One region of the Pseudomonas sp. 05N36 genome, then DNA from elsewhere that is predicted to be linked to it. Evidence: riboswitches for the same ligand, from Rfam matches in the RefSeq annotation. Region 1 holds a riboswitch; the other holds the start of a gene.
What was found. A riboswitch is a leader RNA that binds a small molecule or an ion and turns the genes downstream of it on or off. The one in region 1 is predicted to bind manganese.
Positions count from the first base shown of each region.

Region 1 (6,857 bases):
GAGCGGCGCTTAATTGTAGGAAATATCTGAGCACTGATTTCACTGCGCCTTCCGAGGCTCTTCCAGCCACTTCAACAAACAGTGCCCGGTCATGGGACGCGCCAGGTAATAGCCCTGTCCGATCTTGCAATCCATCTGCACCAGCACATCACGTATTTGCTGGCTGCTCACGCCCTCGATCACAAGATTCATGTTGAGTGAGTGAGCCAGCGCCTTGGTACTGGAAACCATGGCCCGGCTTCGCGGTTCAGCCAGGTTTCGGACAAACTCACCGTCAAGCTTGATCTGATTGAATGGCAACTGACACAGTAACTTCAAAGAGGAGAAGCCTACGCCAAAATCATCGATAGACAGGCCGCAGCCCAACATTCGCAGGCGAAGCAGATTTTCCTGGGTTTTTGGCTGCAAATCCAGCAAACCATTTTCCGATAATTCGAATAACAGTCTGGATCCGGGTAGCTCATGACGCATCAAGGCATACCGGATATGTTCGGTCAGTTCATAGCTGGCTAACTGTGAAGCGTGAAGGTTGAACGCTAGCTCAAGGCTCACATTTTTGCGGCGCAGTACACCCAGCAGACACAACCCCTGCTCCAGCAGTTGTTTAAACATCTCGTCGATCAAGTCGTAGGCCAGGACAGCCGCGAGAAAGTCCTTCGGCAACAGCAGGCCCCGAGCGGGATGCTCCCAACGTACCAGGACTTCTGCACCGGCCAATTCACCACTGTCCATCAATAACTTGGGCTGGAACCACCCACGAAACTCACCCAACGCCAGGCCACGCCGCACATTATCCTCACTCGGTAGCTCATCATATCGATCGTGCATGACCAGGATGTTCGGCGCGGTCGACTGTAACGCTGTAGCAATTTGTGCAATGAGCGCAGCTTTAACGGCTGGCTAAGCATCCCGAGCAATTCGATACCCGATAACAAGGCCATTTGCCCAATTGCACGTTGCAACTCAGGCTGCAACTCGCGGAATAAAACCACGGCCCGGACCATATCGGTCTTGCTTGCGCAGTGCAGAAACTCCAGACAATCGAGCCCATTGCCGCTCAGGTCACAGAGCACAATATCGACGCCGCCCGATAAGTGCATCTGCACCATCGCCTGTTCGCCATTACTCGCTTGCAGCACATCGTGCACGCCGAGTCGCTGTAGCATCTTTACCAGCACGCTTCGCTGAAACCCGTGATTGTCCATAACCAGCACACGTGGAAGGATCATCTTTATCAACCGATTTGCAGACCCGAAGGCAGCAATAGTCGCGGTTTAAGATGATCATCCTGGAAGGATTAATCCCGCCGTCTTGTAGGAAATTTCCCAAGGTGTGGCTGGGCATTGCATAGTCGGAATGAGGCGCCTGAGGCTGACCTCACTCCTGCCTGACAATATCGACCGAGATCTCCACCGCCGCAACCGTCCCTCTGTTTTCAAGCCAGTGCGTGGTGTTCCTGTCCTCTGGCCAGCCCACTCCGGGCCCATAGTCCGTGGCGACTCCATTTCGATGGTCAGTGATCGTGCCTTGCAGAATGTAGACGATGCCCGGTCGGTCTTTATGGTTGTGAACCGGCCCGAAGACGCCTCCAGGCTCGATGGTCACCATACGCATTCGAAATTGGCGCCCTGCCATGCCCTCGATCTCAGGACCCAGGTCAACGGTGGCAAGTAACTTCACCGCCACACCTTTCGTCTCGGGTGCTACCTGTTCGCGACTCATCATGCTCTCCTCTCTGTACAAGCAGGGCCTGACTGTAAGTAAACACCCTAAAAGGCTAACCGGGTACCGTATCCTGACGCCAAGGGCCCATGAAACATTCCAGGCCGCGGCAATACGCGAGCTGCTCATGGAGCCGGTGTCTACGAGTCAGCTACATAACCGTCGCTGCCAAATGGATTCATGATCAATGTCCATCAGCGTGATCCCCCTTACTTCACCATGCCAAGCTGTTGCAGCAGGGTCAGGTTATCTTCGAGATGCCAGTTCTCGGCGATACGACCTTCGACGACGCGGTAGATGTCCGTCGCGATGAAGTCGATCGGCTGCCCTGTGCCCTGAACGCCCTTGAACTGGCCGGTAAAGTGACCGGTGAAACGCAAATGAGCGATGACCCGGTCGCCGACCACCATTATCTGTTCCACTTCGCACTGGATATCAGGAATCGCCGCGTGCATGGTTTTCGATGCCGCGATCGGCCCGGTGATGCCTTGGGGGCGACCTGGCGGCAGTGTCGAATCCTTGAAGTCGGGTGCCAGGGCGGCGCGAGCGAGCGCTTCGTCGCCGGTGGTCCAGAACGTGCCATAACGGCGTGCGGCCAGGATCTGTGCGTCGGCCTGCGCCTTCGCAAGGCTATGGTCGACGGTCACCGTGTGGGGCTGGACGAGCGGATCGGTCGCGGCGAAGACGGGGCCCGCCGTGATGGCGACCAGGGAAGAGAACAACCAGCAACGTGCGTGGGTCAGGCGTGCAACAGGGAAAAATGACATCAGGAGTCTCCAGTCGTTGATTGATGTCGCCATTCTGTGCAGGTCTCGTTTATTTGATAATTGACGTACTATTTGAATCACTTTCAAAAACTATCGAAATATCATGGACTACCTGGGCGACATCAGGCTGTTTGTCGAAGCCGCCAATCTGGGCGGATTATCGGCCGCCGGCCGCAAACTCGGACTATCCCCCGCTGCCGCGAGTGCGCGCCTGGTCAAGCTCGAGTCGGTGTTGCATACGCGCCTGTTCGAGCGCACGACACGCCACCTGCGCTTGACGGATGAGGGGCAGGCGTATTTGGCCTATTGTCAGCAGGCACTCCAGGCACTCGATGATGGCCATGCCTTCCTACAAGCCGGGAAAAGCGTCGTGGGGGGCAAGGTGCGAATTTCCGCAACCTCGGATTTCGGTCGAAACGTGCTGAAGAACTGGCTTGACCAGTTCAACACCCAATACCCCGAGGTGAAGTTCGCGTTAGTGCTGTCGGATTCGCTGTCGCATTTGTTGCAAGACGATATCGACCTCGCCATCCGATTTGGTGTGCCACCGGACAGTTCCTTCGTTGCCCGGCAGTTGGCCCCCAACCGGCGCGTGTTGTGCGCCTCGCCCCACTATCTTGCAAAGCATGACGCCCCCGAGCACCCACGGGATCTGGAGCGTTTCGACTGTATTGTCCTCAACTCTGTTGCCGGGCCGGCGAACGACTGGCGCTTCACCCGAAATGGCAAAGTTGAAAACTATACGGTCCCGCTCGCAAACGCTCGCGAGACGAATGACGGCGCGGTTGCTCGAGAATGGGCGGTTCACGGTTACGGCATTGCGATGAAATCGCTGTGGGATATTGGTGCAGACCTGCGAGCAGGACGCTTGAAGATCCTGTTGCCGGAGTGGCGAACTGCGGAGGCGCCGGTACATGCCCTGTATCAACGCAACCGGTACATGGCGCCCCGCGTACGTGCCCTACTCGATTTTCTGGTCGAGCGCTTTGCAGAAGAGTCCAGCCACCTGGACGACTACTTGAGCTGACAGCTACGCCAGATCAAGAACCTTCAAAAGGACTGCAAAGAGGATGTACAGCGACACCATCGATGCCAATAGCCAGCGCGAGATGATGCCCTTTCGGAACGCGAAGAACATGATGCCCACACCTATAAGGGTGATGATTGCTGCCAGAACCAGCGACGTGTCCAGCGCCCAAGGCGTAAAGAACAGCCCGAATGCAGTGGGCACTGTGGCTTGAATCATCATGGCGCCACTGATGTTGGCCAAGGCCAGTCGGTGTTTACCCTGCCGAACCCAAATGATCGCATTCAGCGTTTCAGGCAGCTCGGTGGCAATCGGGCTGAGCAACAGGGCCAGCAGTTGAGGGTGAATACCCAGCATGGGGCCCAGGGCATCGAGTTGTCCGACAAAGAAGTGCGAGGCCGCAAAGATAACCGCCAATGCAATAAGCGTTTGAATCACTGCCGCGAAGGTCGACGGAGTCGCTTTGCCTGGCGCAAGTTTCAGGGGCTCGAGTTCATGCTCTTCTTCATCCTGCTCACCGCGCATTTCCTTCCAGAAATACGCCGCATAGGCCGCCAGGAAAAGAACACCCAACCAAGGTTTGTAGGCGAACACGACAAGACCGAGCGCAATCTTTGCAATGAAGATTGCGAGGAACCATCCTTGATCACGGCTGAGCCGCTTGAAGTCCTGACGGATGGCCTCGGTATTCGCCAGGCGCTGACGACACAGCAAGAGTGTTACACCGACTACCGCATAGGCGATCGTCGCCAAAACCAGAGGGCCGCCGAGTGCAGCACCGACGCCGAGGGATTTCTGCTCTGGCGTGTCGCCAAACACAACGGCAATAAACGTGATGACGCTTTCCGGTAATGCCGTACCAAAGGCCGCCAGAATGGAACCCGTGGCTTGTTGCCCGACCGCAAGTTTGCGACCGACCCACTCGATGCCATTAACGAAGTATTCACAAGCCAGATAGATGACAACTGCGGAGCCCAACAGCAACGCAAACGTCATGGGCATTGAATGCATAAGGAAACCTGAGGGGCCGGACACAAGAGCCAATGGTTCAGACACCCGCGTCCGACCCACAGACAGGTGTCTTCACCAATGGTCTTGCCAAGTCATATGACCGGTCACGCCATGGCTTGCGAGCCAAGTATGTTGACGTGACCCCTTCCGAAAACGAAGGCGGCTACTCCCCAAGGGAGCGGCGATCCTAAAGACCAGGTACTAATGCGTCAACGACTTAGTTGCGAGTTTTCAAATTCAGGAGTTCATTGTTTTATGTCAGGCCCATATATAGCTAGAGCAGGCGGTACTTTAAATGCTTGATACAAGCACTTGTAACATTCCATGTCTAAAAAGAGCTTCAGCAGCAATTTCTGAATGAACGCTGAACACTATCCATCGAGTGGGTTACAGCAAAAGCAATCCCTCTTATTCTTGTTCCGGAAGTAATCCTTCAGGGGGTTATCAAACATTCTTTAATGGCAGTTATTGTTCAGGAGGCAATTAAACAGCAGCAAACTCACACCGGCGTTGCCCGACTCCAGATCGGCACCGCCCTGGTTTATTTAATGTTGCAGTATCTCGTTCGGCGAGGCTCCTGTACAAACACAGGTCACTGATCTGACGACGTCGAGAGACGCCCAAGGTTAAGACAGGCTCTATCGGATTAAGGTTTAGCCCAAGTGACTTCCGGCCAACATGGCCCGGATACGTTGTACAGTGCCAAAACCTAGACGTGGAGATCGCTTTCTGCACTCTCTTCTCTGGTTTACGCCCCTATGTGAGATCTGTTTGTGGTCAAAACAGCTACGGGGACTACCTCAAATGTCAATGGCAAGCGCTACCCCTTCCACCTTCAAGGACATCCGCCTGAAAGACACAGTAGTGTCTTACATGAGCCCTCTGCTCATCACCGTGACCGGCAACATGACGGTCAACCTGGCCAGGGAACATCTGCTCAAGCAACTACCGGACGATGATATTCCGGCCCACATCTTTGTCACCGACCCGCGCAGCGCTTTGCATGGTCAGCTGTCGGTGAAAACACTGCTTACGGAGAAAAACACCGACCTTTGCGTCCGCGATCTGATGCTGCCCATCCGCTTTTCGGTTTCGCCGAATCAGCTCCGGCACGATGTTGCGCCCGAGCTGATCGAGAAAGGCGTGGACATCGTTCCCGTGGTCAGCGAAGGCCGGCTATTGGGCGTGCTGTATGAAAAAGAAATCGCGACGCTGATTCAGGATGAAGGCACCGACGACGCTCAACGCCAGGGTGCCAGCCTGCCGCTGGAAACGCCCTACCTCAGCACCAGCCCGTGGAGTTTGTGGAAAAAGCGCTTGCCGTGGCTACTGCTGCTATTTCTCGCCGAAGCCTACACCAGCACCATCTTGCAGGTATTTGAAGAGCAACTCGAAGCCGCCATTGCCCTGGCCTTCTTCATTCCCCTGCTGATCGGCACTGGCGGCAACAGCGGCACCCAGATCACCTCCACGCTGGTACGGGCCATGGCCCTGGGCGAAGTCAGCCTGCGCAATGTCGGCACGGTGCTGCGCAAGGAAGTGACCACTTCCTTCATGATCGCACTGGCCATCGGTGTCGTGGCGTGGATCCGGGCGTGGATGCTCGGAGTGGGATCGGAAATCGCCATGGTGGTCTGCCTGACGCTGGTCGCCATCACCATCTGGAGCGCCGTTGTCTCATCGATCATCCCGATGCTGTTAAGAAAACTGCGCATTGATCCGGCAGTGGTCTCCGCCCCCTTCATCGCGACCTTTATCGACGGTACCGGCCTGGTGATCTATTTCAACATCGCCAAAATGGTGATGACCGACCTGCCGGCTTAAGCCACTCACCAGACAGCCCCGAGTCACCAGATGCCGGGGCCGTCTTGTTTTTGAAAAAAATGGCGGAAGGCAGCAGGAGTCGAACCTGCCCGGGAACGGCTGCCGTCCCCAACCGGGTTTGAAGCCCGGCCGCGCCACCGGACGCGATTACCTTCCTTGATGTCAGCTCTCGGGGCGCTGCGCCAGGGCATTGTCCGCACGGATGCAACGCTGGTCGCCAAGCCTGCGGGTCAAGCCGATCCGGTCGAAGAACTCGAGTATCTGGATGCAGCGCTTGCGGCCGATCCCTACCCTGTCGCGAAACGCCGCCACCTGAATCAACGAATGGTTGTCGACCAGTTGCATCAGCATAGCCGCCAGTTGGTGCACCGACGCGTCGAGGTAAAACAAGTCACGGACGACCTGGTGAACCAGCCCTAATCTCGCCATTTTGCGCAGCAGCAAGCGCACCGCAGCTTCGTCACGGCCAATGGCGCTGGCCAGGTTGCGCACCCAGGGTGGATCGA
Region 1 covers NZ_JBFTNH010000003.1:15,056-21,912, forward strand. Annotated here, with positions in the region: gene AC1DIH_RS04985 (EAL domain-containing protein) at 40-828, opposite strand; gene AC1DIH_RS04990 (response regulator) at 732-1,229, opposite strand; gene AC1DIH_RS04995 (cupin domain-containing protein) at 1,378-1,722, opposite strand; gene AC1DIH_RS05000 (ester cyclase) at 1,932-2,489, opposite strand; gene AC1DIH_RS05005 (LysR family transcriptional regulator) at 2,593-3,516, shown strand; gene AC1DIH_RS05010 (sodium:calcium antiporter) at 3,520-4,512, opposite strand; yybP-ykoY riboswitch at 4,546-4,706, opposite strand; M-box (ykoK) riboswitch at 5,081-5,255, shown strand; gene AC1DIH_RS05015 (magnesium transporter) at 5,332-6,351, shown strand; tRNA gene AC1DIH_RS05020 (tRNA-Sec) at 6,412-6,507, opposite strand; gene selB (selenocysteine-specific translation elongation factor) at 6,514-6,857, opposite strand, start outside.

Region 2 (6,857 bases), on a different contig from region 1:
TTGTGGTCAATACCGCACGCGGTGGGCTGATCGACGAACAAGCCTTGGCCGATGCCTTGCGCAACGGGCATCTGGGTGGCGCAGCGACCGACGTCCTGAGTGTCGAGCCCCCCACCGCTGGCAATCCGCTGTTGGCCGCCGACGTCCCGCGCTTGATCGTCACCCCGCACAACGCCTGGGGCAGCCGCGAGGCGCGGCAGCGGATCGTCGGTCAACTGACCGAAAACGCCCAAGGCTTCTTCAGCGGTACAGCGCTGCGGGTCGTCAGTTGATAAACTGCCGCACTTTTTTTCAAGGAGCAGAGTATGGATCCGCGCAGTGAAGTACTGCTTCGTCAGGCCGAATTGTTTCAAGGCGATTTGCTGTTGGCCGGTTTGCCCGCCGATGACTTGCTCGGCAAATTGCCCAACGCCCACGGCTGGTGCTGGCATGCAGGCGACCAGGCGGCGCTGGACGCACGCTTTGCCGAGCGCAGCCACTTTGGCGTGAATGCCCCGAGCCGCGCGTTTGAAACGGCGGTGGTGTTCCTGCCCAAATCCAAGGACCTGACCGACTACATCCTCAACGCCCTCGCCTCGCGCCTGGCCGGTCGTGAGCTGTACCTGGTGGGTGAAAAACGCAGCGGCATCGAAGGCGCGGCCAAACAGCTGAACCCCTTCGGCAAACCGCGCAAGCTCGACAGCGCACGCCACTGCCAGCTCTGGCAGGTTACCGTGGCCAACGCGCCCGAAGCCAAATCGCTGGAAAGCCTGGCGCAGGAATACGAACTGCCACTGGCTGAAGGTCCGCTGAAAGTCATCAGCCTGCCGGGCGTGTTCAGTCACGGTCGACTGGATCGCGGCAGCGCCCTGCTGCTCGAACACCTGGACAAACTGCCGAGCGGTCACTTGCTCGACTTCGGCTGTGGTGCCGGGGTGTTGGGCGCGGCGGTGAAACGGCGCTATCCACACAACACCGTCACCCTGCTCGACGTTGATGCGTTCGCCGCAGCCAGCAGTCGCCTGACATTGGCCGCCAACGGTCTGGAAGCCGAGGTGCTGACTGGCGATGGCATCGACGCGGCGCCGATGGGTTTGAGCGCAATCCTGAGCAACCCGCCGTTCCATGTCGGGGTCCATACCGATTATCACGCCACGGAGAATCTGCTGCGAAAAGCCGCCAAACATCTGAAAAACGGCGGCGAGCTGCGCCTGGTGGCCAACAGTTTCCTGAAATATCAGCCGCTGATCGAGGAGCATCTCGGTGTGTGCGCGATCAAGGCCGAAGGGCAAGGTTTCCGGATCTATCGGGCCAAGCGTGGCTAGAAATTAGCGCTTGCCGAATGGATTTTGCCTAGGCAGAATCCGCTCCGTCCTAGGGGAGTAGTCTCCCACGAGCGCCATGCTCGTCCGGCATACGTCAACATACTTGGTCCTCAGACCATGGCGTATGCGACCCAAGCGACCGCACAGACGGATCGCAGGGTTTGACAAGACCTATGACACGCACACCTTACCCGGGGCGGGAAGGCTGTACGTGTCATAGCCGTGTCGACCCGCCCCTTAGGAAAACCCTGATGCTGGATTCTCTTCTCGTTCCCACCGCTGTCGTTGCCTTGGCCGAAATCGGCGACAAGACGCAACTGCTCGCGCTCATTCTCGCCGCCCGCTTTCGCAAACCCTGGCCGATCATCGCCGGTATCGTCGCTGCAACCCTGGCCAACCACGCGGCTGCGGGGGCTGTCGGTGCCTGGTTCGGGAGTTTCTTCTCGGATGCGACGCTGCACTGGATCCTCGCCGCAAGCTTTACCGCGACGGCGCTGTGGACCCTGGTGCCAGACAAGATGGATGAGGACGAAGCCAGCACAGCGCGCAAATTCGGACCTTTCCTGACCACGCTGATTGCGTTCTTCCTGGCGGAAATCGGCGACAAGACCCAGATTGCTACCGTGATGCTCGCCGCTCAGTACCCTGAGCTTTGGCTGGTGATCATCGGCACCACGCTCGGCATGCTGATTGCCAACGTGCCGGTGGTGCTGGCAGGTAATTTTGCCGCAGACAAACTGCCCCTGACCCTGATCCGTCGCCTGGCAGCATCGGCGTTCTTCATCCTGGCCATCGTCGCGGTGTACAAGGCGATGCAGAGTAGCGGGTGGGTTTGACGTGGTAGGTCGGTAGACCGAGTCATCGTTCATCGCGAGCAGGCTCGCTCCCACATCTGACCGAGTTCCAATGTGGGAGCGAGCCTGCTCGCGATGAGGCCATTACTGACGATATAAAACCATCAGGACTTCTTGGCCTGCAGGTAAAGCGGCATGACTTTCGGAATCGCTGCCTTTAGCGACTCAACCCGGCTGCTGGAGGACGGGTGAGTGCTCATGAACTCTGGCGGCGAACCTTCGGAAGCCTTGCTCATTTTGTCCCACAGGGTGATCGCCGCGTTTGGGTTGTAGCCGGCGCGGGCGGCCAGTTCCAGGCCGATCAGGTCAGCTTCGTTTTCATTGGCGCGGCTGTTGGGCAAGGTCATGCCGTAGTTGGCCACGGTGTCGGCCAGTGCCAGGGTGTCCTGTCCCAACCCGAGCAAGGCACCCGCGCCCTGCTTGGCCATTTCGATGCCATAGGCCTTGGACATCGCTTCACGACCATGCTCGCGCAGGGCGTGAGCGATTTCATGGCCCATGACCGCAGCGATTTCATCGTCGGTGAGTTTCAGGCTGTCGATCAACCCGGTATAGAAAATGATCTTGCCGCCAGGACCACAGTTGGCGTTGAGCTCGTCACTCTTGATCAAGTTGACTTCCCACTGCCACTGCGCCGAATCCGGCCGGAAGACCGGTGCCTGAGCAATCAGCCGATTGGCAATCGCCTGGACCCGTTTGGCCTCGCTACTGTTCTTGTCCAGCACACCCTTGTTGCTCGCCTCACCCACCGTCTTTTGGTAGGACTGGGCATACATCTGGTTGACCTCATCGCTCGACAGCATGCTGAACATGTACTGCTTGCGTTCCACACCCACCGCCCCGCCGTTGGTGGTGTTGACCGACTGGCAACCACTGAGCAGCAGACTTGCACCCAGCGCACACAAAACCACTCTCTTGCTCATGAAAACACTCCCTGAAAACATGCCGCGTATCCTAGGCGGTGCATTGTATCCGCGCCAGATACAACAGACGCGCTGCACGGCATTTACCGATACATTCCATTTTATGGTCGCAATAAATTCATAACCACCCGCATGCCCGAGAGCACACAGGCCTGACACCTGTCTCTATGCGACCTGCACAGATCAAAAACAGTCATCGACAAAAAACCTGCTCATGGACCGCCCTACCTCCGCCGATACAACCCGGCAGACGTCATATTGCGTCCGGAGCCCCTATGAAATTCAAGTCGATCCAGTTTTCCGTCGCCGCGCTTGCCGGTGCCATCGTGCTCAGCGTGGTGGCTGCGCTGGTGCTGTATGCACTGTTTTCCGGCGCGCGCACCCAGGAAATGGTCCAGCAGCGGACCCAGGCGCAATTCGAGCAAGTCATCGAACAACGCCTGCGTGGACTGGCGCAAACCCAGGTCAGCCAGATCCAGCGCGAACTCGAAGCGCCCCTGCTGATCGCCGGCGGTCTGGTTCGGGTCAACGCCTTGATCGGCTCCCAGGATGCCGACGGCAAACCAGCGCTGACTCTCAGCCGTGAGCAGTTGATCAGCCTGATCAAGGAAAACGTCGCGAAGAATCCGAAGATTCTCGGCACGTACATCGGCTGGGAACCGAACGCACTGGATCACAATGACGCGGCCTACATCGGCAGCAAAGTCGTTGGCATCGACGCCGCCACCGGGCGCTTCCTGCCGTGGTGGTTCCGCAACGACAATGGCACGCTGGGCGTCGACAAGCTGGCGGACGTCAACGACCGCACTGTGTTGTCTACGGGTGTGCGCTCCAGTGAGTACTACCTGTGTTCCCAGGAAAGCAAAAAATCCTGTGTGATCGACCCGGCGCCTTACAAGGTCGGCGACAAGATCGTCATGCTCGCCTCCTTTATTGAACCGATCATGCTCAACGGCACCTTCCAGGGCATCGTCGGCGCTGACCTGTCGGTGAACTTCATCCAGGAAATGCTCCTGGCCGCGAACCAGAAGCTTTATAACGGTGCCGGCGAAATGGCGCTGATTGGCGGTAACCAGCGTCTGGTCGCCTACACCAAGGACCCGAGCAAGTTCGGTGAAAAGGTCAGCGACATCCTCGACGCCACTCAGGTGGCCAACCTCGGCAAGCTCAACCGTGGCGAAGTGACCTATAACGTCGACAAGGCCAATGGCAGGATTGAGCTGTACCTGCCATTCGGCATCGGCCAGACCGATGCGCGCTGGACCCTGCTGCTGCAATTGCCGCTGAACGCGGTCATGGCCGACCTGCAACAACTGCAGGGCGACCTGAACACCCAGCGCAAGGCCGACACCTTTGGCATGGCCACGGTTGGCCTGGTGATTGCCGGCCTGGGTTTGCTGGTGATCTGGCTGGTGGGCCACGGTATTGCCCGTCCGCTGAAGCAAATGGTCGCGATGCTCGATGATATCGCCCAGGGCGAAGGTGACCTGACGCGCCGCCTGACCAGCGACCGTGCCGACGAACTTGGCTCGATCGCCAAGGGCTTCAATACCTTCCTCGCCAAGTTGCAGGCGATGATCACCCAAGTGGTGACCTCGGTGCAGAGCGTCAGCGATTCGTCCGAACACACCGCCGACATCGCCATTCGCACCAACCTTGGCGTACACAAGCAAATGGCCGAGATCGATCAGGTGGCCACCGCGGTGCAGGAAATGACCGCCACCGCCCAGGACGTGGCGCGCAATGCAACCCAGGCCGCCCAAGCCGCCAGCCATGCCGATCAGGCCGCCGCCCAAGGCATGCGGATCGTGCAGGACACCTCGACTTCAATTGGCGTGCTCGCGGTGGAAATCGGTAAGGCGGTCGGCGTGGTGCAAACCCTGGCCAAGGACAGCGAGAACATCAACGCGATCCTGATTGCCATTCGCGGGATCGCCGAACAGACCAATTTGTTGGCGTTGAACGCGGCCATCGAGGCCGCACGGGCGGGTGAGCAAGGTCGGGGTTTTGCGGTGGTGGCCGATGAAGTACGCAACCTGGCGCAGAAAACCCAGCAGGCAACTGAAGAAATCCAGTCGATGATTCAGCAGTTGCAGCAAGGCACGCGCGACGTGGTGCGGGTGATGGAAGACAGCCAGAACAAGACCGACGAAAGCGTGCAGCACGCGGCCAAGGCGGCGCAGGCGCTGGAGACCATCACTCAGGCGGTGTCGGTGATCAATGACATGAACACCCAGATCGCCAGTGCCGCCGAAGAGCAAAGCGCGGTTGCCGATGACATCAACCGCAATGTGATCAATATCGGCCAGGTGGCCAATGAAGTCGCGGGCGGCGCGGATGAATCGAGCGCGGCCAGTGCCGACCTGACCAAGCTGGCCGAGCAGCAGCGGCGGTTGATCAATCAGTTCAAGGTCTGATCCCAAGGCCCCATCGCGAGCAGGCTCGCTCCCACATTTGATCTCCAGCGGATACAAAATCCGCGAACAATGGAGATCCAGTGTGGGAGCGAGCCTGCTCGCGATGGCGTCCGAACAGACACCCCATCAACCCGGGGTCAAACACTCCGGCGCATTGAGTTTCGGATCATTCACCAGGTTCGCCAGCACCCGTTCGCGCAAGGCCGCAGGTTCGCTGGCGAGCAGCGCCTGCAAGGTGTGCAACGGGGTTTCGGGGTTGAGCCAGGCTTCTTGGCCTGCTGCATCGAGAATCAACGGACGACGCTGATTCGAGGCGGCCTGAGTCACCACTGCGGTGCTCAGCCACACCTGTTCCTGCACCGGATACGCTTCCCAGATCGCCGCGAAAAACAGCGCCGAACCTTCGCCCGGCGTCAGCCAGTACGGGCGCTTGCGGGTAGTGCCGCGCCATTCGTAAAAGCCGTTGGCCGGCAACAGGCAGCGGCGCAGACGGAAAGCCTCACGAAACATCGGTTGCTCGGCGACGGTTTCTGCCCGGGCATGGGCCGGGGTCTTCGACAGATCAGTCAGCCACGGCGGCGTCAGCCCCCAACGCGCGCGTGCCAGCGTGCGCAGCCCCGCCTCGGCGCGCAGGATCAGCACCGAATCATTGGGCGAAATATTCCACTGCGCCTGCTGATCGGCCGGGAAGCCGGGCAAGGCCGCAAACGCGGGGTTCCAACGAAACAGGGCAAAACGTCCACACATGGGGCAACACGACTCTGAACGAAAACGGACGCCAGCCTAACAGACCAGGACGTCGGGGAAGCTATCCGGTTCGTCGCCGGGCATCGGCAGCGCGGCATTGTACGCAGCGATCAACTCGCGCGCGTATTGCGCCTGATCGTTATCCACCGCCAGGCCCAGCAGCCCGAACACCGGCAACTCGCCCGCGCCGCCCAGCAGATCGCGCCCCACCAGATGCGCCTCGACCCCTTCGCTGGCCAGCATGCCCTGCAACAACTCACCTTCCATCAGGTTTTCCGGTTCGTAGATGCGCTGCATAGCCGCCACCCTTCACTCGTTTTCGCTGTGAACTTCGAGCATCCATTCATGACCATCGGTCTGCAGAGTGAATGTGATCGGCCGACAACACACGGGGCAATCCTCGATATACGTCTGGTCCCCTCCCGACAAATCCAGAACTGCCTCTGACTCTTCACCACAATAAGGACATTCGTAGCGCTCGGTTTCCAGCATCGCGGTCTCCCAAGTGACTTGTGCGTATAATCGCCGGTCTATTTGCAGGGCCATTTTTGTTTGGGCGTATTTTTCAGACTGTACACCTGCCGTAATCGATCCAATCCATTACTTACCCTA
Region 2 covers NZ_JBFTNH010000022.1:85,002-91,858, forward strand. Annotated here, with positions in the region: gene AC1DIH_RS23490 (2-hydroxyacid dehydrogenase) at 1-272, shown strand, start outside; gene AC1DIH_RS23495 (methyltransferase) at 306-1,304, shown strand; yybP-ykoY riboswitch at 1,344-1,467, shown strand; gene AC1DIH_RS23500 (TMEM165/GDT1 family protein) at 1,556-2,140, shown strand; gene AC1DIH_RS23505 (M48 family metallopeptidase) at 2,263-3,081, opposite strand; partial or broken gene AC1DIH_RS23510 (HAMP domain-containing protein) at 4,440-4,643, shown strand; gene AC1DIH_RS23515 (methyl-accepting chemotaxis protein) at 4,755-5,498, shown strand; gene AC1DIH_RS23520 (SOS response-associated peptidase) at 5,625-6,245, opposite strand; gene AC1DIH_RS23525 (putative signal transducing protein) at 6,282-6,542, opposite strand; gene AC1DIH_RS23530 (CPXCG motif-containing cysteine-rich protein) at 6,555-6,737, opposite strand.
Region 2: linked by a shared signal. The riboswitch ahead of AC1DIH_RS23500 (TMEM165/GDT1 family protein) and the one ahead of AC1DIH_RS05010 (sodium:calcium antiporter) in region 1 are both predicted to bind manganese.